DNA from 4 places in the Paenibacillus sp. PSB04 genome. Region 4 is predicted to be linked to each of the others. Evidence: riboswitches for the same ligand, from Rfam matches in the RefSeq annotation. Region 4 holds a riboswitch; each other region holds the start of a gene.
What was found. Region 4 has a riboswitch for cyclic di-AMP ahead of K2F33_RS01860 (hypothetical protein). Riboswitches for the same ligand answer to the same signal wherever they lie in the genome.
Positions count from the first base shown of each region.

Region 1: linked by a shared signal. The riboswitch ahead of K2F33_RS19955 (3D domain-containing protein) and the one ahead of K2F33_RS01860 (hypothetical protein) in region 4 are both predicted to bind cyclic di-AMP.
Region 2: linked by a shared signal. The riboswitch ahead of K2F33_RS23150 (APC family permease) and the one ahead of K2F33_RS01860 (hypothetical protein) in region 4 are both predicted to bind cyclic di-AMP.
Region 3: linked by a shared signal. The riboswitch ahead of K2F33_RS06645 (resuscitation-promoting factor) and the one ahead of K2F33_RS01860 (hypothetical protein) in region 4 are both predicted to bind cyclic di-AMP.

Region 1 is NZ_CP081301.1:4,296,136-4,301,926, reverse strand. Features, by position in the region: gene K2F33_RS19965 (NADH:flavin oxidoreductase/NADH oxidase) at 1-606, opposite strand, end outside; gene K2F33_RS19960 (polysaccharide deacetylase family protein) at 879-1,721, shown strand; gene K2F33_RS19955 (3D domain-containing protein) at 1,794-2,453, opposite strand; cyclic di-AMP (ydaO/yuaA leader) riboswitch at 2,457-2,611, opposite strand; gene K2F33_RS19950 (amino acid ABC transporter ATP-binding protein) at 2,850-3,572, opposite strand; partial or broken gene K2F33_RS19945 (amino acid ABC transporter permease) at 3,559-4,215, opposite strand; gene K2F33_RS19940 (transporter substrate-binding domain-containing protein) at 4,388-5,197, opposite strand; gene K2F33_RS19935 (alpha-glycosidase) at 5,665-5,791, shown strand, end outside.
Region 2 is NZ_CP081301.1:4,989,594-4,995,384, forward strand. Features, by position in the region: gene K2F33_RS23145 (glycoside hydrolase family 3 N-terminal domain-containing protein) at 1-169, opposite strand, end outside; gene K2F33_RS23150 (APC family permease) at 457-2,280, opposite strand; cyclic di-AMP (ydaO/yuaA leader) riboswitch at 2,416-2,579, opposite strand; gene K2F33_RS23155 (phosphotransferase enzyme family protein) at 2,785-3,816, opposite strand; gene K2F33_RS23160 (hypothetical protein) at 3,961-4,290, opposite strand; gene K2F33_RS23165 (PrsW family intramembrane metalloprotease) at 4,292-5,791, opposite strand, start outside.
Region 3 is NZ_CP081301.1:1,368,134-1,373,924, reverse strand. Features, by position in the region: gene yabG (sporulation peptidase YabG) at 1-642, opposite strand, end outside; gene rsmA (16S rRNA (adenine(1518)-N(6)/adenine(1519)-N(6))-dimethyltransferase RsmA) at 699-1,589, opposite strand; gene rnmV (ribonuclease M5) at 1,586-2,140, opposite strand; gene K2F33_RS06645 (resuscitation-promoting factor) at 2,367-3,539, opposite strand; cyclic di-AMP (ydaO/yuaA leader) riboswitch at 3,810-4,036, opposite strand; gene K2F33_RS06640 (TatD family hydrolase) at 4,241-5,011, opposite strand; gene K2F33_RS06635 (HD domain-containing protein) at 5,070-5,791, opposite strand, start outside.
Region 4 is NZ_CP081301.1:361,043-366,833, reverse strand. Features, by position in the region: gene K2F33_RS01880 (helix-turn-helix domain-containing protein) at 185-541, shown strand; gene K2F33_RS01875 (urease accessory UreF family protein) at 631-1,290, opposite strand; tRNA gene K2F33_RS01870 (tRNA-Leu) at 1,544-1,626, shown strand; gene K2F33_RS01865 (glutathione peroxidase) at 1,771-2,265, opposite strand; cyclic di-AMP (ydaO/yuaA leader) riboswitch at 2,576-2,786, shown strand; cyclic di-AMP (ydaO/yuaA leader) riboswitch at 2,909-3,083, shown strand; gene K2F33_RS01860 (hypothetical protein) at 3,219-3,608, shown strand; gene kdpF (K(+)-transporting ATPase subunit F) at 3,750-3,827, shown strand; gene kdpA (potassium-transporting ATPase subunit KdpA) at 3,898-5,577, shown strand; gene kdpB (potassium-transporting ATPase subunit KdpB) at 5,594-5,791, shown strand, end outside.

The DNA.
Region 1 (5,791 bases), 3.4 Mb from region 4:
CTTCTTGACGGCTTTAACAACCTCTTCTCCGAACAAGGCCAGGTCTTTTCCATACGCATCGTCTCTTCGGTTGGTCAGCGGAGAATGGAACTGATGGATTAAATAGCCGTGAGCGCCGTGTATCTCCACGGTATCAAAGCCGGCTTCCACCGCGCGCCGGGCCGCTTCCCCATAGGCGGTAACCAGACTCTGGGCCTCTTCGGTGGACAAAGCTCTCGGAATTTTATATTTCTCGTCAAAACGGATGGCCGATGGGGCTACGGGCGGGTTCGCGTCCTCCGCCTTGCGGCCGGCATGGCCCAGCTGGATGCCGATCCTTGCGCCATGGGCGTGCACTTCGTCGACGATTTTGCGGTAAGCAGGGATCTGCCCGTCATCCCATATTCCCGTATCCCGGTTCGTAATCCGTCCGTCCGGGTGAACCCCCGTCATCTCTACGATAATCAATCCGGCTCCGCCGACTGCGCGGGATATATAATGGACATAATGCCAATTGTTAGGGATCCCGTCCTCAGCCTGTACCGAATATTGGCACATCGGAGGCATAACAATCCGGTTTTTCAGAGATAATCCTTTAAGTACATAAGGTGTAAATAGATCTGCCATTGCTTCGTGTCTCCTTTATGTTGTATGTGATTAAGCCTATATGACAACAGGGTTATATGATTGCAGCGCCGCCGTTTATCGTCCATACCTCGCGGTTACGGCCAACGTACAGCGACCGTAATCCATCAGTTCTATTATACACGCTTTGCCGAACGATATGAAAATGTGGCCAAGCAACTGATTTAAAGTAACATAATTGCATCAACATATGGACATAACAAGGATAAATCATGCTTTCGCTGTTTGTCCGCGGTGGAAAGGAGTCGAGACGGATGAAAAAGAAGCTGTTAAGCACATTGCTGTCTTCCCTGCTGATCTTGTTGTTGATCTGTCCTTGGCAGTCCGGGTGGCCGGCAGCCGCCGCTCAAGGCGGTGAACCCCCGGAACATCCGTCAGGTTCCGAACCTGCACGGGAAACCAGCAGCCGGGAGGCGAAAGAAAAGCGGAAGGAACAGCAGATCCTTACGCTCGGCCAGCTGATCAAAAAATATCCCGAAACGTTCAAAATTCACGGTCCGCGCGTCAAAGAGGTGGCCCTAACCTTTGATGACGTGCCGGATCCCAGATTTACTCCTCAGATCCTGGATGTGCTCAAAGCCCATCATATTAAAGCTACCTTTTTTGTGATGGGCAGCCGGGCGAAGAAGCATCCCGAGCTGGTCGAGCGCATCGTCCGTGAAGGACATGTGATCGGAAACCACTCCTATAATCATCCCGTGTTTCACAAATTAGAGATGGACGAATATGTAGCCGAGATTAAGCGGACGGAGAACACGCTTTACGGCATCGTCGGCTATAAGCCCAAGCTGATCAGGCCACCTTATGGAGACATCACGGAACGCCAACTGCGCTGGGCCAAGCAGCAGGGCTACAAAATCGTAAACTGGAACGTCGATTCGCTGGATTGGAAAGGAATCAGCAAGGAAGCGGTCAAGCGCAACGTGCTGTCCACCGTTGGGCAAGGCTCGATCATTCTTCAGCATGCGGGAGGCGGAACCACGTCCAATCTCAGCGGTACGATCGATGCCCTTCCGGACATTATTCAGACGTTGAAAAATAAAGGCTATTCATTCGTCACGCTGCCGAGGTTACTTCACGTTCCAAAAGACAAGTAACGCGCTGAGCGTACAAAAAAACCGGCTTGAGTACAAAAGCCGGTTTTTCCGTGTTATTATGAAAAGCTTGAACTATTTAATGAAGTACAGCTCAACGTCCTGGAACCCGAAGGCACTAACGCTTTCCGGGCTGCCCGGCACGAAAATGTCGATGCGTTTCCCCTTAATCGCACTGCCGGTATCCTTAGCTGTCGCTACGAAGGCTTTCTTCGGAAGGCCTTGGAAGCTGTGACCGGTAACCAGCACTTTCGTTCCCAACGGGATAACGGAAGGGTCAACCGCGATCGTTCCCAGCTTCAGCGGGTTGCCGAAGTAGTCCACTGCGCCCCACTTGCCGTTTTCGCTAGCGGCAGATGAATAAGCCGTAGCTCGGACGTCGAGTGTTTTGGAGTAATTGAAGGTTTTACCCCATGCTTCCACAACTTTGTCATCGCCGTTGACGTTCAGGGAAGCTGCTGTGATGATGGAGCCGCTGTCCTCTGCGGCAAATGCCTTGGCTGTGCTTGCTCCTGGAACGTTTAATTTCAGGCCTGGATAAATATTGGTTGCTTCTACGCTCGGATTTGCATTCATCAGCTGATTCAAATTAACGCCATATTGTTTAGATAATGTATAGAAGGTATCTCCATCCTTCGCTACATGGACCGAGTCCGCAAACGTGGGTACCGCTTGTACCGCCAGAGAAATGCCGATGATGGCTGCAAGTGTCTTGATTCCTTTAAATCTTTTCATGGTTCCTCCTTAAGTCGTGATGCCTGCGAAGTTAGCTGTCGGATTCGGATTGAGGAGACAACCCTACGCCCTATTGGTGCGATTCACCCCAAGCGTACTATGTACACAAATTACATCCCCCGCACTTTACCTTAGAAAAGTTTCGGCTCAACAAATATATCACAATTTTGTAACCTGTGCGCATGAAAATGTTACCAATCCAAAAGCCTTGAATTATCAGGCTTTATTTAGGGTTGTTAGCTGACTTAAGTAAGGGAGCAGCAGCTCAATTCCTTTTAAAATAGTTACAAAATCCTCATTCATTTTAACAATTTATTCATGAAAAGGTACATAAAAAGCCCTGGATGAGTAATATTCTCGTCCAGGGCTTTATCATTTTTATATGCAGGCACTTTGTCAAAGAACCTTGCTCAGAAAATCTTTCGTGCGGCTGTTTTGCGGGTTACCGAACACTTCCGCAGGCGTCCCCTGCTCGACGATTTGTCCGCCGTCCATAAAGACGATCCGGTCGCCGACTTCCCGGGCAAACCCCATTTCATGGGTTACGATAACCATCGTCATGCCGCCCTCCGCAAGCTTCTTCATGACCTCCAGCACTTCGCCGACCATTTCCGGGTCCAGGGCCGAAGTCGGCTCGTCAAAGAGCATGACGTGGGGCTGCATGGCCAGCGCCCGCGCGATGGCGATCCGCTGCTTCTGCCCGCCTGACAGCTGGGACGGATACGCATCCTTCTTGTCGGATAATCCGACCGTGCGCAGCAGGTCAAGGGCAATCCGTTCCGCCTCGGCCGGCGGCTGCTTTTTCACCTTAACCGGGGCCAGCATGAGGTTCTGCAGCACCGATTTATGCGGGAACAGATTGAAATGCTGGAACACCATGCCCATTTTTTCGCGGGTGGCATTGATGTTGTGGCGTTTGTCCGTAATCGGCTCGCCTTCAAACGTGATCTGCCCCCCTGTTGGCGTTTCGAGCAGATTCAGGCAGCGGAGAAAGGTACTTTTCCCCGAGCCGCTGGGGCCAATCACGACGAGGACCTCGCCTTTGGCGATGTCGATGTCGATCCCTTTCAGAATCTCCAGCTTGCCGAACGATTTGCGCAGATCTTTAACGCTGATCATCGGTATTCAACCTCCTTTCGAATACCCCCAGCAGCTTGGACAGGGTGAACGTCATAATGAAGTAGATGGCCGCAATGACCAGCAGCGGACTGAGGTAATCATACGTAATCCCTTGGATAGCCCCCGACTGGTACATCAAGTCGGTGACGCCGATAAACGATACGATGGATGATTCCTTGATAATCGTAATAAACTCATTGCCGATGGCCGGCAGCACGCTTTTTACAGCTTGGGGCAGCACGATGTACCGCATCGTCATGCTGCGCGTCATTCCCAGGGAACGGGCCGCTTCCGACTGGCCCCGGTCCACCCCCTGGATTCCGGCACGGAACACTTCCGCAAGGTACGCGGAGCTGTTAATGGACAACGTAATTGCACCGGACTCGATCGGCGTAAATTTGACCCCGAAGGCCACGAGGCCGTAGTGAATAATAAACAGCTGAACAACCATCGGGGTACCGCGGAGAACTTCCACCCATACCGAACCGATTAGCTTCGGCAGCCAAAAGCGGGACATCCGCATCAAGGATATAATAATGCCCAGCACGAAGCCGCAGATGACACCGATGGCCGCCAGGAGCAGTGTATACTGGATACCTGTCGCAAAATACGTCCGGTAATCCCAAAAAACGGAGAACATATTCATAAAGACCCAAGAACCTCCTTTGTCATCATACCTGCCTGTCCCATCCTTTCCCTGTATACAACAGATCGGGACATATTTGAAACAAGGTACCCATCATTGAACAGAAAAAATAGCGAATTCGCTTCGCTATTTTATCCGATGTATAAAATGAGAACAGACAGCTTAACCTCTATTTCTGTGCAGCCAAATCGCTCGCTTCGGCGACGTACTGCTCAATCTTGTTTTCGGATTTCAGACGGTCCAGCGTTTTATTGATTTGGTTCACGAGCTCGGTGTTGCCTTTTTTGATCCCGATCGCGTAGCCGTCTTCCTTATAATCAGGAACCGCATCCGCAATTACCAAACCTTTGACGTTCTTGATGTATGCTTCGGCAACCGGCTTCTCCATGATGGAGGCATCCACGCGGCTCGAATTCAGCTGCAGCACGATGTCGGAAATTTTGCCCAGGCCGGTGATCTTCGCCCCCGGAATCGTCTTGGCGATGTCCTCCTGGATCGAACCCTTCTGAATGCCGAGCGAAGCTCCTTCCAGAGCTTTCATCGTGCTGTATTTGTCTTTGTCAGCCTCTCTGACGACGACGGCCTGCTCTGCCTTATAGTAGTTGTTCGAAAAATCGATTTGTTTCTTGCGTTCTTCGTTTGGTGTAAGGCCTGAAATGACAAAATCTACGCGGCCGGTGGACAGCTCGCCGAGAAGCGCATCAAAGCTCATGTCCTTGACTTCAAGCTGCGCCCCCATGTCTTTGGCGATTTCCTTGGCGATTTCGATATCGAAGCCGACGATTTGGTCCTTGCCGTTCACCATTTTATGAAATTCGTACGGCGGGAAGTCCGCGCTAGTACCAAGCACGATCGTCTTGCCGCTGGCCGGCTGTTCGCCCGCTGCCTTGCCGCCCTCAGTCGAAGGTTTGCTTCCGCACCCGGCAAGCAGGGAGCCTGCCAGCAGAATGCATGCCGTTAGAATACCCCATTTTTTCATATCTATCTCTCCTGTCCATTTCAATGATACTTATTGTTGTTCAAAGGCATGATCCGTATCCGGCCCAGCCCGAAAAACCACGGTTCTAATCATACAATAAAAATGCATGATTATGCAATGACATTTTCATACAGTGGTCAATACATTTCAAAATAGCCAGAATAATGCGGATTATAGCTTTTTAATACCATTTATCCCCAGTTCTATTGTTTCTTTTAGTCACCTCCCCTTCTTTATCGGAATAAATATGTATTTACCGTTTCAAAGCCCGTCTCCTTCCTAATCCGATGCATAAATCCCTTCAAAAACCTGCACCCTTTGAAAGAAAAGCTTCTTATTATGTAATTACACGCAATGGGGACTCCTACGCAAAAAGTTCACCGAAACGTCAGATTAAGGCGGCAGCCATGGTTCATCATTCCGGGAATGAGGTATTAAATAGCTAGATATTTAGTGGAGGTGTAGTCATGCTGCTGGAAGCTTTATACCATGTCCCCCGGGACAAATGGGCCTATGCATACGATCCGAAGACGATACATCTGCGTGTCCGCACCAAACGAAACGACGTGGATACGGTGGTTGCGATGACCGGAG
Region 2 (5,791 bases), 2.7 Mb from region 4:
CGTAACCGTATCCAGCGACGGTTCCCCGTTCGGCCATATAGGTGATGCCGTCTTCCGCCCACTTCGAGTGCTGCAGATCGCTAAATCGTTCTTCCGCAGCTGCGCTTCCTGCCCATACGAGCACAGAACCGAGTACGGCACCGAATATCGTTATTAGTTTCCCATTCATCTGTTCCACCCCTGTTGCTGTTCTATATACGTTGATTAGACGCAATGGATGAATTTTTGTTGCGTTAATCCTTTGACACCCTGCACATCGTGAAAATATACGGATCCCCTACTCTGCAGGAAATAAGCCCTTACTCATAAGCCATTACACTCAAGCCATTACACTCAAGCCATTACTCCCACGGGATTACTCTTTCCCATCATATATATCCGCTGCTTTTACGCAAAAAAAGACCGCCGGCACAGATGCCGGGGCCTGATTACGAATGGTTTGAACCATCTGAATCGCTATTTTTTTAAATGATACGGTACCGTTGTCACAACAACATCTTTGCGGAATAAAAGATAAGTCCGGATCATCAAACTCGTCTGGTTGTGCAGCAGATTGTGCCAGCTCCGCTTTGGAATAAACTGCGGAATGATCACTGTGACCTGGTAGTTGGATTCGCTGGCTTTCCGGTGCACCGTATCGATAAATTTGCTAAGCGGATGAATGATGCTCCGGTACGGAGAATGCAGCGTCACAAGGCGCACGTCGGGCCGCCATTTTTGCCATTTTTCCTCAAACCGGTTCTCTTCTTCCCGTTCAAACGGAATATATACCGCAATGATCTGATCCGCCGCCAGCGACTTCGCATAATTCAGGGAATGCTCCACGACATGCGTAATGCCCGAAACGGGGAGAATGATTACATTGCCTTCGATCGGTACCGCCGGCTCGCACGTCGACAGCCGCAGCTGCTCGCCAACCGCCTCATAATGCTTCTTGATCCGGTGGAACAGATACACGATCAGCGGCAAAAAGATCAGTACCGGCCAGATCTGCGCAAACTTGGTTGCGAAGAACATCACCGACACCGTGAAGCTGATCAGCGCGCCGATCGTATTGATGACGAGCTTCGTCACCCAACCCTGCGGTTTTTCCCGGATCCATTTGACGATCATTCCCGTTTGCGAGAGCGTGAAAGGGATAAATACCCCTACCGCGTACAGTGGGATCAAATGTTCCGTCTGTCCGTGGAAAGCGACGATCAGCATGATGGACAGTAGCCCAAGGATGATGATTCCGTTCGAATATCCCAAACGGTCACCGCGGACAGTAAACATCCGGGGAATAAACCGGTCTTTGGCTAAATTGACCGCCAGCAGCGGAAACGCCGAATATCCGGTGTTGGCCGCCAGGATCAAGATCAGTGCCGTCGTGCCCTGGATGAAAAAGTACATAAAATTCCGTCCGAACGTCTGATTGGCAATCTGGGATACGACCGTCTCCTGGGGATTTGGGGATATACCCAAATAATAAGCAAGAAATACGATGCCCGAGAAGAGTACAGCCAGCAGAATCCCCATTGCCATCAAGGTTTTGGCCGCATTGTTCGGAGCCGGATCCTTGAAGTTCGGGATGGCGTTCGAGATCGCTTCGACCCCGGTCAGAGCGGAGCTGCCCGAGGCAAAAGCTTTTAAGAGCAGGAACAGGCTGATTCCCGCCACCGGCGTCCCGACCGGCGTATGCAAATGCGGTGAAACGTGACCTGTCACGATGTTGTACATACCAACGCCGATCAAAATGAACAGCGCGAAGGCGAACAGATACACCGGATAAGCCAGGATGGAGGCGGACTCGGTGACGCCCCGCAAATTCAGCAGCGTAATGAGGATGACGAAGGTGACGGCAATCCCCACCGTATGCTCATGCAGCGCCGGAAACGCTGAAGTCAGCGCGTCCGTGCCCGCCGAAACGCTGACCGCAACAGTCAGAATGTAATCTACCAGCAGCGATCCGCCGGCCACCAGCCCGGGATAGATTCCCAGATTCTGTTTGGAAACGACGTAAGCGCCGCCGCCATGCGGATAAGCGAAGATGATCTGCCGGTAGGATAAAATGAGTGCAGCCAGCAAAATCAGTACGCAGATTCCGATCGGTATCGAATACCAGAACGCCGCCGTGCTGACCGTGACCAGAACCAGCAAAATTTGCTCCGGCCCATACGCTACGGACGAAAGCGCATCGGAGGATAGAATGGCCAAAGCTTTTTTCTTATTCAGTTTTTGTTCTCCCAATTCGGTAGACTTCAGCGGCCGTCCGATCAAAAGTCTTTTCAATGCTGCCATAAAATGTTTGTCACCGCCAGTGTTAGAGTTGAAATGCTCATGATGTACCCGTTAGACACGTGTTCAACCCTTTTTGGGCACAACAAAAAAAGCCGCAGGAAAGCTGGACCTTCCCGTGGCTTTACGCGCACGACAAATCCCTCTTTCATAACGCTTACGAGGTTAGCTGACGGATTCGGGACCGAAAGTATCCCTACACTCAATAAATGAAGATCAAGTGATTCACCCCTGGGACGAAGGCTTAGCTTCCTCCCTTTGGTTCCCCCGCTCCTGATTTCAGAATTCAGCGATCAAGGAGTACTACGTTTCAGGTTCACAAGTTCACGATTACGAATTGAATCTTACTCCTTCCGGATGCCTGCTGTAAAGAAGCAAACGGTTTGAGATACGTATGAAAAAATTCAAAAGAACTTCATGTCAACGCTTACATTGGCGGCACTCTATTAATTTCTGGCTGTAGCTGTGCATATCGCTTGTTTACGCTATTAAATTCATATCGGACTTCTATATATTTCGATCCGCCGCATTCCTCAGCGAAGCCTCTACGGTATCCAGCCGGTTCAAGCAGTGATGCCGGACCATTTCGAGGTCGTTATCCAGCTGGTCTGGCTCCAGGTCACGCTGCAAAATATTCATGCACCAATGGGTCAGGTTTCTCAAATGATGGCGGTATGCATAATAACGCAGTAAATCCGGGTTCAGCTCCATCTGTTGACCTAGTTCCTGCTCATACCCTTTGAGAAAATGACCCAGTCCGTCCCCGATATACCCCACGATATCCAGCTCTGGGGGCGCGAGCATGGCTGCTTCCCAGTCCAGGACGACAAGCCGTCCGTCTGCGGTCTCCATCAGATTCCCTCCCCACAGATCACCGTGACAGAGCACATTGGGGGCCGGGTCAAGTACGAGACGTTCACGAACCCCTGTGATCTGGTGCAACAGCTCGGTTATGCGCGTTTGCTGAGGGATAACAAGCTCACGCAGCAGCTGGCTAGCTGGACTTGAACCGGGCTGAAGATGCTCAAGCTGCTCCAGGCATTGGATCAAACGTTCGGAAAAGGAGATATCATACGTTTCAACCGCAAGGCCGGATGTGGTAGTGAAAGGAGTCAACTGCCGAATTCGCGCCGCCAGCTGTCCAACACGCTCCAAGTTATGCTTGGAAAAAGGGTAAGCCTCAGCCCAGGTTTCTCCTTCGATAAATTGAAACAGTACCGCTGTGCAATCAGGAAGGGAAAGCAGAAAAGCACCGCTTAAGGTTCGGAATGGACAAGGCAATTCCATAAATCGGCCGGTCTGATGCAATTCCCACATAAACGGCACATAACGCCTGCAGCGAAGGATGCTTTGGCGGTGGCTGTCATTGCTATGGTCAAACAGTTTCAGATAGTATCGCGTTCCATTTTCTCCCTCCACCCGGTAAGAATAGGCCGAATCTCCATAAGGGATAAAAATAAGCCTCCGGGCAGCAATTCCGTAAGCTTCGTTCAAGTGATGCACAAAAGCCCCTTCGTCCATTCGATAAGACTGCCTCACTTCGCTCTCCCCTTTCCCCTTTACATCACGTAGCGCGGTTAAAAGCAATCAAGCCCGGTGTCTGTGTAACCCGGACTTGATCGCACTCACCTCTTAGGAGATTAAAACAATCTTTCATTCATTCACCAATGTTAACAGGCAATGTTAACCGATGTAGACCACCGCACCGCCGCGCCTGTACGCCTTTGGCAGTTCCGTCTCCAGCAGCTCGAGTCTGCGTAACATGTGGTCGAGGTCGTCCCCATGCATGTGGCTTCGCGCCCATTCTTTAAGCTGGGACACTTCGCCCAAGACAGACGGGATGTCCTCGGACTCCACGTCTGTACCGTCCTGGAAAAGTGCGACCCACTGCAAGTTCAGCTCTTCCACCGCCGGCACCCAATATTTCTGGAAAAAGGATTCCGTCGCCACCGGAAGCATAAAGGACCGTTCAAATTCGTCTTCCGGGTCCACAATAATGGCGCTGATTGACATGTTATTTCACCCCAAATCGAATGTTGAATGTATAATCCGGGAATTCTTGACGCAGCTTGTTCAAGCTGTTCTCCGCGGCTGTCCGTAACGCCGGCGAGTCCCCGTCCAGCTGAAACTCAAAATGCCGGATTCCTTTGATTTGCTCCAGTGTCGGGATCTCCGCCGTTCCATCAGGCGTCGTTCGCGTCCCAACCGCCTTCTGCATCAGGTTGTTGATCCGCACCTTCGTTTTCTGGTACAACTGCTTATCTGTAAATTGCTGCGGCGTCTGCTGCGGCTTGCCCGTTTTTGGATGGATGCGGTCGAGCCCTTGCGCCGACTTGGCTTCATAGAAGATGCCCTTCTCCAGATCGACGCCGTCAAACTCCCCAAGCGCTCCGTTCTTGGCATCGTGGAGCTCCACCCCACGGTACTTCGCTTTGCTCCAATGTACGTAATCGTCTGCATCGTTCTTCGGCGGCTGCTCCTCGGGATCTTTTTCCTTCTTTGGCGGTGGATCCTCTCCATCCGGCTTATGCGGCTTCTTGGGCAGGTCAGGTTCCGGCTTCGGCTCCTTTCGCCGTTTAAGCAGCTTCTCCAGCCAATCCTTCAGCCTGCTGCCGCCCTTCTTTCCGAAGCGTTCGGCCAGCCTGCCGAACGGAACACGGCTCAGTGCCAGCGCAAGCAGCGTAGAGATCACATTTTCGGGGGTGAGCAGCCTTTTTGGATCGCGGATATCCTTAGCGATTTCGTGGCCGCTCGCCGGTATGCTCGCCGCCGTTAAGGCAATACCGAGTGCCGGCCAGAAGCTGACGAACATGAAGGACAAAGCGAACGCTCCGAGCACGATGGCGCTTTTTTCCCAAAAACCGAGGCGGTCCCACCAGTTCTGCAGCGAATCGAACATGCATGAAAAGCAAGCCGGATCGGCGGAATGGACGTGCGCCTGGAAATAAGCGGCGAAGCCCGCTAGCCCGGCGACTACCAGAAGGGCCGCGGTTACACCGGCGGCGGCACGGAAATGCTTCAGCAACCTCGTCTGCAGGTCACCCTGCAGCGCGGCGGCTTCCTGATTGCCGTATAGGAGCGAGAAGCCCAGCTCCCTGCGTTCCCGGGTCCAGGACATGACGCTCGCCAGCCGTTCCCTGCGGGTCAAGAGAGACTCCAGCATATACCACATCTCTGACACCGGGTTGATCCATCCTTCGCCTTCCATTCTCGGCAGCCGGCTTTTCACCCGATTCAACGAGACGTAATCCAGCACGAGCCCAATTGCCAGCATCAGGAGGAACACGCCTTTCGTGCGGTATCCGCTCCCCGTCAGGTCGCTGATTTTCATAAACCAGTCCGGCAGTGAGCCCTGACCGTTATATGCGGCATGATCGATGATCGACCAGACGAGCAGCAGTGCGGGCAGGGCGAAGATGGCGTCGCTCAGCCGCTTGCGCAAACGCACGGCCAAACCGAGCCCTAAGGTTATCATGCCGGTGTGCACAGGATGACTGACCGACATGATGGTCGG
Region 3 (5,791 bases), 1.0 Mb from region 4:
AAAGTGCGACTGGCATGCGCCGGCGATAATCGTCATCTGATCGTAATGGCGCTCAAACTGGCGCGCGACCTGAATCGCCCTGACGAAGTTTTGCGAGTTTTTATAGCTGTTCAAGCTGTACAAATCATGATTCTGGCGATGCTTCAGTACGCCGTCATGTCCCGTGATCACCACGATATCCGGCCGGACCCGAGGCAGCAGCCGGTACAAGGCGTCCGCCATCCCGGCCTCATTCACATAATGGCCCTCGGCCGGAACCCGGAGCTGCTCATACAGGCTCAGGCTCTTTTTCAAATAATTCGGATCTCCATCCAGATGAAGCACCTTCCCGGGGACTTCGAAATAAGCCGGCTCAGCTGTTCCCCATTCCCCGCTTCCGCTCAAGGTGGCCTGATTCCGCTGGGTCTGCTCCTGACGGTGACGTTTCAGTAAACTGAGCGACTCGTTTGCTCTAATATTTGCTTTCTCGGTTTTTTCGCTTACCGGCGCATAAGGGACCCTTACCAGATCATCGAGCGGAGAATCCGCCAGAAGTCTGAACTCCGTTCCCTTAATCACCGCTTCGTCCCTGCGCAAATCCTCGACGCGGAACGCGATATCGCCGCCGTAGGATCTGCGCACGACCAGGTCTCCAATATTCATGAACATCACCCCTACCCCATGGTATGGGCGAATCCCCCTATTGGTTCATCTTTTGTTTAATTTAAGCCGATGCCTTCCTTCCGCAGCAGGTTGCTTAGCACGGCATATTCCTCAATGCTGAGCGTCTCACCTCGGCGGGACGGGTCGATTCCTGCTGCCTGCAGCAGCTGATCCAGACGCTCCCGTCCCTCATTGGGGAAGAAGCGGCTCTTCAGATTGTTTGATATCGTCTTCCGCCGCTGAGCGAACGATGCTTGTACCACCTCGAAGAAATGCCGCTCATCGTCAACCACAACCGGCGGCTGTTCCCGCACGGCCAGACGGATCACTGCCGATTCCACGTTCGGCTGTGGAATGAATACCGTCTTCGGCACGATACACACCAGCTCCGGCACGCTGTAATACTGCACGGCAATGCTCAGGCTGCCGTAATCCTTCGTGCCCGGCCGGGCGGCCATCCGGTCCGCCACCTCCTTCTGGATCATCACGACGATGTTCTCCAACGGGAGCCGCTCCTCCAGCAGCTTCATCAAGATCGGCGTCGTCACATAGTACGGAAGGTTGGCCACGACGCTGACTTTGGATACGCCGGCAAAATTGCTCTTAAACAACGCAGCGAGGTCCGTCTTCAGTACATCCCCATGATGTACCTTTACGCCGGGGTATGGGGCGAGAACCTCCTCGAGGATCGGAATCAGCCTCTGGTCGATCTCAACCGCCGTGACGGCCCCTGCCTGCTGGGCCAGCTTTTCGGTCAGGGCGCCGATACCAGGACCGATCTCCAGGGCACCCTTGGTGGAATCAAGTCCGGCCGCGTCCACGATTTTATTTAAAATATTTTGGTCGATCAAAAAATTTTGCCCCAGGCTCTTCTTGAATGAAAAGCCGTGGCGCTGGATGATTTCTTTGGTTCGCCTTGGTGTGGCGATGTCGTCCATGCCGTTCACGTTGTCCGGCCTCCTTCATCTTCGATACGGGCAAGCGCATCCGCGAATTCTTCGCGGGATATTTGAAATATGGCGAGTCGCTTATAAAATTGCTTGCCGTTGCAGTAGCCGATACCGAGGAGGTTGCCCATCGCCATCCGCCGGGCGGCGGCATCCGGGTGCACCAGCAGCCCCGCCTCCATCAGGTCCTCCATGTCGATCTGGCTTTCCGCCCCCTCATAAGAGGTGTGAACCCGCTCCAAGGCTCTGCGGATCGCCGCAGGCGAGGCGTTCTCCACACCGATATCCCCCTTGCGGGTTGCATCGGCCTCCGGGATAAACGCATGCTTGCAGCCAGGCACCTTGGCCGAAATGATTTTGCGGATTCTTTCGCCGGCGTGATCCGGGTCCGTCAGCACAATGACCCCCCGCCGCTCCTGAGCCAGCGCGATCCGCTGGAGTATACGCGCATTGATGGCGGAGCCGCCCGTCTCGATCGTATCGGCATCCACCGCCCGCTTCACGGCCACGGTATCATCCCGGCCTTCCACCACAATGACTTCTTTAATCATGATTTCCTGTCTTCCTTTCGAGTACATTATACCCGTCAATGCCGCCGGACAGCCAAGTCCCTGCAAGTGGCATAAACCGTGATGCCTGTTCAGGTACTTTGCGGGGTCCCGGTATAGACAAACTGCTGTAAATTAACAACAAAAAGAAGAGGAAAGCTCCTCTTCTTTAGCATGACATTTTCATGATCATAATACTATAACATTAGAATGGCAAAGTAAAACGAAATTAGTTCAGCTCCGGTTTGACCGGACCGATCACGTATACCTTAAGGCCGGATTTACGGCCAAAGTTGCGTGCCTGCTGGACGGAATCGTAGTATATATCGATTTTATTTCCCTTAATGGCTCCGCCTGTGTCTTCCGCACGACGGAAGCCAACACCTTCAATGTAAACCCACCATCCCAAAGGAATGACGCTTGGATCAACCGCAATCGTGCGGCCTTCCGTGACGCGTGTTCCTGTGGCGGTGCGTGTGCCGACTCCGGACTCGCCAGACGAATAAGCGGTCATGGAGACTTTGATCAGCTTCTTGTAGGAAAAGTCAACGCCGGCCTTGCTGACCCGGTTGTTACTGCTGCTGCTGCTGACCTTCTTCACCTTGGCAGGGGTAGAAGAAGCTTTGGCAACGGCTGTTTTGACTTCGGTCACTACGGGAACAGGCTTTTTCTTCGTGCCGACGGCAATGACCTTATCTTTGGTCACCGTCTGCACTTTTTTGCCCACCATTTTCATGGACACCAGCTTGCCGTCTTTGTACTTCTTCTCGATGTACTGCACCATCACGCCAGGAGATCCCTGCTGAATCACCCGCGACTCGCCTTTGTAAATGCTGGGGTCGGAGGTTTTGACCACCCGGAAGGGGAGGGATTCATGACGCTGTACCACTTGTTTGTTCATCCGGACGATCCGGATGTCCGTGTTGGTGGAGACCGCCGTTTCGACAGCCGGAGTGACAATGTCTGTTTCCTTGACTTTGACGCCGGTTTCTTTCAGCACGTCGCCGACCGTTTTGGCCGTTGTATACAAATGCTTCGTTGCACCATCAGCCGTCACCTTCACAGGACTCGCGCGGTCGATCACGACCTTGTCGCCGTCGGATATAGCCCCGCTCAGCGGCATCGATATTTGGTCCTCGGGTTTCAGACTGATTTCCTGCTCATCCAGCATTTCTTGAAGTAAAGATGTATTGGTCTGTACAGATTTCATTTGACCGTCTACTACCAAATAAACTTGTTTTCGCGATTGACTGTACACGAGCAGCAAGATCATCAGGGTAACCGCGATTGAAACGATAGCTGCAGTGGAGATCTGGCGCAAATTCTCATGCTTCCATCGCAATGCGTAAGACATGCTGGAGATTTTTGAATCATGGGTCTTCTCTGGTTGGAAAACGCCCACTTTCTCGATCCTCCTTCATAGCCTCGCCGTCTAGAGTTATGCATGATTGTATTTGACGCGACTATACTCAATTTTTTACAAGAACCCACAGAAAGCATGCGTTCTTGCACCATGAACCAATCTCTCCATCATGATTTGTCACCTCCTGTTATACAACAGTATGATGACTGCCTCTCCTTTATTCAAAACAAAAGAAGCCGATAGAAAAGAGCTTACGAGGACTCTTTCGTGGCTTCCGGATGTCAGAATATCGGAATTGTCATGCACGAGGGTACCTCTCTTTATCCGCTTACGGGGTTAGCTGTCGGGTTCGGGCGAAAGAGAGCCGCCCTATTCGCGTCCTTACGCTCATGGCGTAAAGCCGTTCAATTCACCCCAGAGACCCAAAAAAGAAATCAAATACGTTTGCGAGCACCGGACCGCTTCCGGTCTGTCATGCCCCGCTCCAGTATTGGTTCCCCCGTTCTCCCATGCGGAAGACTCAGCGAGACTGGTTCATGAAGCTGCGAAGGTAAGACCTTAACGACAGCTCAATGATTCACTGAAAAGATGATATCCTGTTTTGATGCATGTTGTAAAGCGGTAATCAACCACGTTTATTTGAAAAAGTGGTTAAAAAAATGTAATATTCGGCGTTTTGTTTGTTAAAATTCTTTAATCATTCGCTCATGCTCATTTTTTCGGCTGTTTTTCTCCCGATTTCACACAATTCCAAATCGTTCCAGCCCATTTTGGGTGGTAATCTGGGCAATTTCCTCCAGGTCAACCCCCTTAATCTGGGCTGCCGCTTCAGCGACCAGACGGACGTTTGCCGACTCGTTTCTCTTCCCTCGGAAAGGGTGCGGCGTGAGATAAGGAGAGTCCGTTTCGATGAGCAGCCTGTCCATCGGAACCTGAGCCAGGACCTCTTTGGGGACTCTGGCATTCTTGAACGTAATAGGTCCGCCAAACGAAAGATGGAAGCCCATATTCAGGCATAGCTTCGCGGTTTCCCAGCTCCCCGAGAACGAATGCATGACACCGCCGACCTCGCCGGCCTTCTCTTCCCGTAATATTTTCACAATATCCTCATGGGCGTCCCGGTTATGTATAACAATCGGCATGTTGAGCTCTCGGGCCAGTCCAATTTGCTGGCGGAGGACCCGGTGCTGCACATCCTTTGGCGAGGTATCCCAGTAGTAATCCAGACCAATTTCACCGATGGCCACCACCTTGGGATGACTGCATAAGGATGCAATCCACTCCAGATCGCCTTCCTGCATAAAAACGGCGTCCTGCGGATGCCAGCCTATGGCCGCATATATAAAATCATACGTTTCCACCAGCTTCATCGTCGATGGAATCGTCTCCCGGTTAAAACCAACGTTGATCATCCGGGTTACACCGGCTTGTACGGCATTATCAATGACCCGCTCCCGGTCCTCGTCGAATTGTTGCGCATCCAGATGGGTGTGCGTGTCGAACAGTTCCATGAATTTGAACTCCTTTCTTGTCGGTACCACAGGTTCCTTTTCGTACGGTATTTTGTCATTAAAGCTTGAAAATGCGGGAAATCGAAGGAGAAAGATCGGTTATCGCCTTTTCCAGTTTATCTTCCGGATAATACAAGTGATATTTCCCGCGGTGAATGCCGCTGATGGAACGGACAATATCCGACACCTCGGATATTTCCCGCAGCTGCTCCTGGCGGTCGAGCAGCAGGATCTGTTTCTGGCTCGACTCGTCACCCGGACGAAATACATCGTAAGGAAGATCGGTCGGAAAATCAATCTCCAGATCATATTCCGGGTTCATTCCGGCTTGTCCAAACTCCCGGCGGATTTCATCGATCATTTCCAAATCGACGGAGTCCATTTCTACATATTTATACAGTTTGCGGTGCATAAATCGGGTACACAGCTCACTGAGTATGCGGTCGTCCTCATAGGACCACTGGAGGAAGGCCGTTTGAATCAGCGCCTCGTCCAGCTTCAGATAAGCCTGCACGTCCAGTTTGTCTTCAAAGAGCTGAGGCAGCGGCTCGACCATAAAGCCAAATGGATAACCATCCTGGTACAGCTCCTTGGCCCGCCGGAAAATTTGGCGCAAAATAATTTCTGAACTGCGGGTTACCGGATGGAAGTAGACCTGCCAGTACATCTGGTACCTGGACATTAAATAATCCTCCACGGCATGCATCCCGGACTCTTTGACCACCACTCTCCCCTGGTAAGGACGAAGCATCCGCAGAATACGGTCAATATCAATCGTAC
Region 4 (5,791 bases):
CGTCAGATATGAAGTGAATGATTGCAGGGCGGTTGGATTAGAAAAGGGACTAATGATACAATAAGAGCCATAGGTATGGAAATTCCTAATATAAAGAATACTATACACGTTTTTGCGTCATATTGCAAGCATAAAATTACTTAAATGCGTCGTTTTTTGCGACATGACTGGAAGGCGGTTTTTTATGCAATCCATTTACGGACGTATTGAGGCATTGATTAAGCAGAAGGGGATGACCAAAAAGTCGTTTTGCGAGCAGCTTAATATCAGCACGGGGAATTTCGGAGATTGGAAAAGGGGGAAGTCCACCCCGAGCACCAATAAATTGATCGAAATTTCGAGCTTTTTCGGCGTCAGCCTTGATTGGCTGATTCTGGGCAAGGAACCGGGGCCGTATATGGTGAAAGAGCAGCAGGATCCTTATTTGTGGGAAAACGGAAGGCAGTTAAACGAAATGCCGCTATCCGATCACGAGAAGGAGTTTATCAAGGAGTACATCAAGTTTGTGGAATACCGGAAGAACCAGTCCCGCGATCAGTAAGATGAAGGTCAAGTACATACATGGGAACAGAAAAGGCACTTCGCTGCGGCAGGGCAGAGCGGAGTGCCTTTGTGGTGTTGTTAAAGAGATCACGAGGCGATATGGGAGTCGTTCTCCTGGATATTAAAAAGGTCTGTGGGCAGGGAATCTTTCTCCGCTGTCCATGCGCGCTCCATTTCAGCCGTCCATTTGCCGGCCAACGCTTTGGCGTCGTGAGGCGGAATGCTCAGCGAGCGGGCAGCGAGCTGGATGCATGTGCAGACCGCAGATTGCATATAGCCATAAACGGTGTGGTCGCGGCTGGACCCGAGCTGATAGTTGACATAGGCATGCGCCGTGGCCAGGCAGACGGGAGACAGCTCCTTCTGCGCGAGTTCGTCAAGAACCTTCAGATTGAGCCAGGGGTACAGGGCCTGGGCCAGTTTCAAAAGTCTTCTGCCCCGTTGGCGCACCGCTTCATCATTTTCATGGGCAGCGATTCCTCCGAGGATGTACCGGTCAATTCGGGCGATCTGACGGATATCCCGTTGGTCGGCAGCTGCGTAAATCGCCTGAATGGCCGCGCCGTCTTGGCGGACCAAACGATTCATCATCGGATGAAGGATGAACCCTTCCAGCTCTTCCTGGCTCTGGATGCGCCCTTCTGCAATTCGGGTTTGGAGGTCAAACACATGGCTGAAGCCTCCGACCGACAAGTCGTTATCCAGCGTTTGCACGTAATCGAGCAGTTTGGTGCTTTTGTCGTTCAACGCGGTCACCTCCATATTATTGTGGTAATAAATATTACATGAATTGCGAAGTGAAATCATCGATCACTATTATTTGTAAGTTAATATTACATAAATATTGTGGTTTGTCAATGTTAGGGCGACTTGATCTCTGTTTTTGTTGTTTGATGTGTTATATAATATTACATGTATGGTGTTTTAATGTATTTCCCTTTACAATTCGGATGATTTTGTGTATAATAAAAAAGTTCGCTAAATGAACTTTGGATATTATGCGGTAGTGGTGGAATGGCAGACACGCTATCTTGAGGGGGTAGTGGGCGTACGCCCGTGGAGGTTCGAGTCCTCTCTACCGCATCTATGAACACAGAAAGAAGCTTCCTTGGAGAAATCCAGGGGAGCTTCTTTTTTTGCTTATTGCATTTTCGTATATTTCGGGGTCCCGCAAAGCTAGTGAATTCGGATCGCAGCAAGTAGCGTTATTTTGTAGGGCTGATTTGCCTATTCGCTTTTTCCGGATGCAAGCAGCTTGCGGATGTCGTTTTCGATTTTGTCCGGTGTCGTTTTGGGCGCGTAACGCTTGATGACCCTGCCCTTGGAGTCGACCAGGAACTTGGTAAAGTTCCACTTGACCGCTTTCGATCCGAGCACGCCCGGCGCTTCCCGGGTCAGGTATTGAAACAGTGGATGGGCGTTGCTGCCCTTGACGTCGATCTTCTCAAACATCGGGAACGTGACCCCGTAATTCATCTGGCAGAATTCGCCGATCTCCTCGCTGGTACCGGGCTCCTGATTGGCAAACTGGTTACTCGGAAAACCGAGAATTTGAAAATGATGGTCGCGGAACTCGTCGTACAGCTCCTGCAGCCCGCGAAACTGCGGCGTAAATCCGCATTTGCTGGCCGTGTTCACGATCAGCAGCACGTCACCTTCATATTCCTTTAACGATACCTCTTTGCCGCGCAGCGTGTTCACTTGAAAATCATAGACGCTCACTGCCATCCTCCTCCTTTTGTGCTGCTATGAATCATCATCCAGCCGAAGCATTTACCAAGCACACAATTTAATTTTAAACGATTGAACTGTAATGTCAATGCGGATATTCCTGCGAGCCAGTGTCCCCGAATGACCTGGATTCCATAAATGCGCCAAATCGGGAGCATGGAAGAGGTAGAAGTCAAAAAGCCAAAATGTAAGCGCTAATAAGGTCCTGAATGTTCCAAAATTCGCGGTTCATGATTTTTAGACTGCCTTTACAGCTTGGAAGGAGCGGGTGTATGATTCAGAGCGTATTCAATACAGTTTCCATTACTAATCGCTGAGTTTCCGCAAAAAAGCGCGGAAATCGGGGGAACCAAACGCGTGCCATGGAGCAGCGAACCGGTGTGAGAGTCGGGGGTCTGCTGCCAGCCGCAGGGGTGAATCCCGGCTACGGATGCCATGGATCCGGCCGGGTAGAGCGACTCTCACCGCTCGAATCCGTCAGCTAACCTCGTAAGCGTCGTTTGAGAGAGGAATGATGAAACTTGCGACCCGAATAAACTTTCGGATCACAGGGGGATCAGCTGGCCTCTGTGTTTTTTTTACCCTTTTTTAGCTTACTGGAACAAAAGAGAGCATTCATCACAATCACATACACTTATCAATAACGCTTAATTTCGGCCGGAAAGGGCCGGGAGCGGGGGAACCACAGCGGCCGCCTGGAATGGAAGCCGCCGGGGTGAATCTTTCCGGTACGGTAAGTACCGGAAGGTAGGGCGACTCTCACGCCCGAATCCGACAGCTAACCTCGTCAGCGTAACGGGAGAGGCAGCACTTATCGTGCGCATTTTGAATATAGGACGATCCTATTCATATTCGTCCAAATTCAAGAAGCCGCGGGAAAGGTCCTTCTTTCCCTGCGGCTTCTTTTGCGTATTCGCGGCTGCCGCACAGGAGGAGCCTTTGAAATGGACAACGTCGTCATCGTGACCGCGCCGAACGAGGCGGGACGCAATTTTATCAAGCTGCTGATGTATTGGAAGAGGCCCTTTGCCGTTCTGACCAACAGTGCCCGGGAGGAACGCCTCTTGAGAAAAATGGGGGTGCAGCAGATCATCCGGCTGAATACGAATCACGCGGAGGATTGGGTGGTGCCCGAAATAGAGGTCGGCAAAATCTTTCTGTTTGAAAGCAGCCTCAACCTGACCTGCCGCTATTTGCAAATCTGCCGTCCCTGGACGTCGGAACCGGTATATGTCATTACGCAGAGGGGCAGCTCACCCGGCATTTACCGGGGGCTTGGTGCAGATCACATCATTTATACCTTAAACGGCGAAGTCGGATTTTTACTGAAATAAAGATGATTCTAACCATGCAAAGGAGAGACCGGAAACGATGATGGATGTATATATGATACTTGCGCTCGCTGCCACCTTTGGCGTGTTCTTGTTATTTCTTCATTGGTGCGGCCGAGTGGTGGAAGAAGGGGGCAAAGACCAATGATTGTCGTTGGGGCATTCGCCGTGCTTGTCTTTATCTATTTGGTTTACGCCTTGATCCATCCGGAAAAATTTTGACGGGGAATTTTAAATCTGTAAGCCTTAAGGGGCCAAAGCAGAACATGCTCGTAAGAGGGGGAAGCCAGCCTTGGATATTTTGCAAATTTGTATCGTCATTTTCGTGCTCCTGCTGCTCGTGAAGCCGGTAGGCACTTACGTATATCATATATTCTCCAATGAACCGAACCGGACGGACCGGATTTTCGGCGGCGTGGAAAGAGTTTTATACCGGATCATCGGGCTGAAGCAGCGGGGCAGCATGAATTGGAAAAAGTACGCGCTCAGCATGATCGCAACCAATATCTTTCTGGTAGCGATCAGCTATATATTGCTGCGAACGATGGGCGCCCTTCCGGGCAACCCGAGCGGCATCGGCAATATGGAGGCTAGCCTGTCCTTCAACACGGTCATCAGCTTTATGACGAACACGAACCTCCAGCATTACAGCGGAGAGAGCGGCATGTCTTATTTTGGCCAAATGATCGTCATCACGATGATGATGTTTACCTCGGCAGCCTCGGGCCTGGCTATCGCTATTGCTTTTATGCGCGGCATCACCCGCAGGGGTGAGGGGCTCGGGAACTTCTTCGAGGATTTTATCAAGGCGCATGTCCGCCTGTTCGTGCCGCTTGCCCTCATCGTAACCCTGGTGCTGGTCGGGCTCAAAGTGCCGCAGACGCTGGAGCCGATGCGGGCCGTGCAAACGCTGGGAGGCGGCGTGCAGCAGATTCCGCTGGGTCCTGTGGCCTCGCTGGAATCGATCAAGCACCTCGGAACGAACGGGGGAGGTTTCTTCGGCGTCAATTCGGCCCATCCGTTCGAGAACCCAAGCCCGCTGACCAACGTGATCGAAATTCTCAGCATGTGGACGATTTCGGCGTCACTGCCTTACACGTTCGGACGGTTCGCCCGGAACAAGAAGCAGGGCTGGATGATTTTCAGCGTCATGATGACGCTGTTCGTAGCGTTCCTGTGCCTGACGTATTTCTCGGAAAAAGCCGGCAACCCGCTGATCAACCAGCTTGGCATCAACAGCTCGGGCGGCAGCATGGAAGGCAAGGAGGTGCGCTTTGGCATCGCGCAGTCCGCGTTGTTCACAACCGTCACCACCGCCGCAACGACGGGGTCGGTCAACAACATGCATGATACGCTGACGCCGCTGGGAGGACTTGCGCCCTTGGCCGAAATGATGCTGAACGTCGTGTTCGGCGGCAAGGGGGTCGGTTTCGTCAATATGATCATGTATGCAATCCTCGGCGTATTTATCTGCGGCCTGATGGTTGGCCGGACGCCGGAATTTCTGGGCCGGAAGATCGAAGCCCGGGAGATGAAGCTGATCGCGGTGGCGATTCTGATGCATCCCTTCATTATTCTTGCGCCGACGGCGATTTCGTTTATGACGCATCTGGGTACCGACGCCTTCTCCAATCCTTCGTATCACAGCTTGAGCCAGTCGCTCTATGAGTTCACCTCCTCGGCGGCGAATAACGGCTCCGGGTTCGAGGGATTGGCAGACAATACCGTATTCTGGAACGTCAGCACCGGTCTGGTGATGCTCCTTGGCCGATATATTTCGATTATCGCGCTGCTCGCCGTTGCAGGTTCGCTGGCGGTGAAGCAGAAGGTTGCCGAGACCCAGGGTACCTTCCGGACGGACAACAAGCTGTTTGCCGGCATTTTGACCGGAACCGTGCTGCTGATCGGAGCGCTGACGTTCCTTCCGGTCCTCGTTTTGGGGCCGGTCGCCGAATTTTTAACACTTAACTAAAGAGGTGGAGCAAGTCATGAGCGGACAACGCAAAAGCATGCTGTCTGGCGGCATTGCCAAACAGGCGCTGAAAGACAGCTTTATGAAACTGAACCCGGCCGTAATGATGAAAAATCCGGTCATGTTCGTTGTGGAGGTCGGCACCTTCGTGGTGCTGCTGATGGTTCTTTTTCCCTTTTATTTTCATACCGAGGGACGGATAGGGTTTAATCTG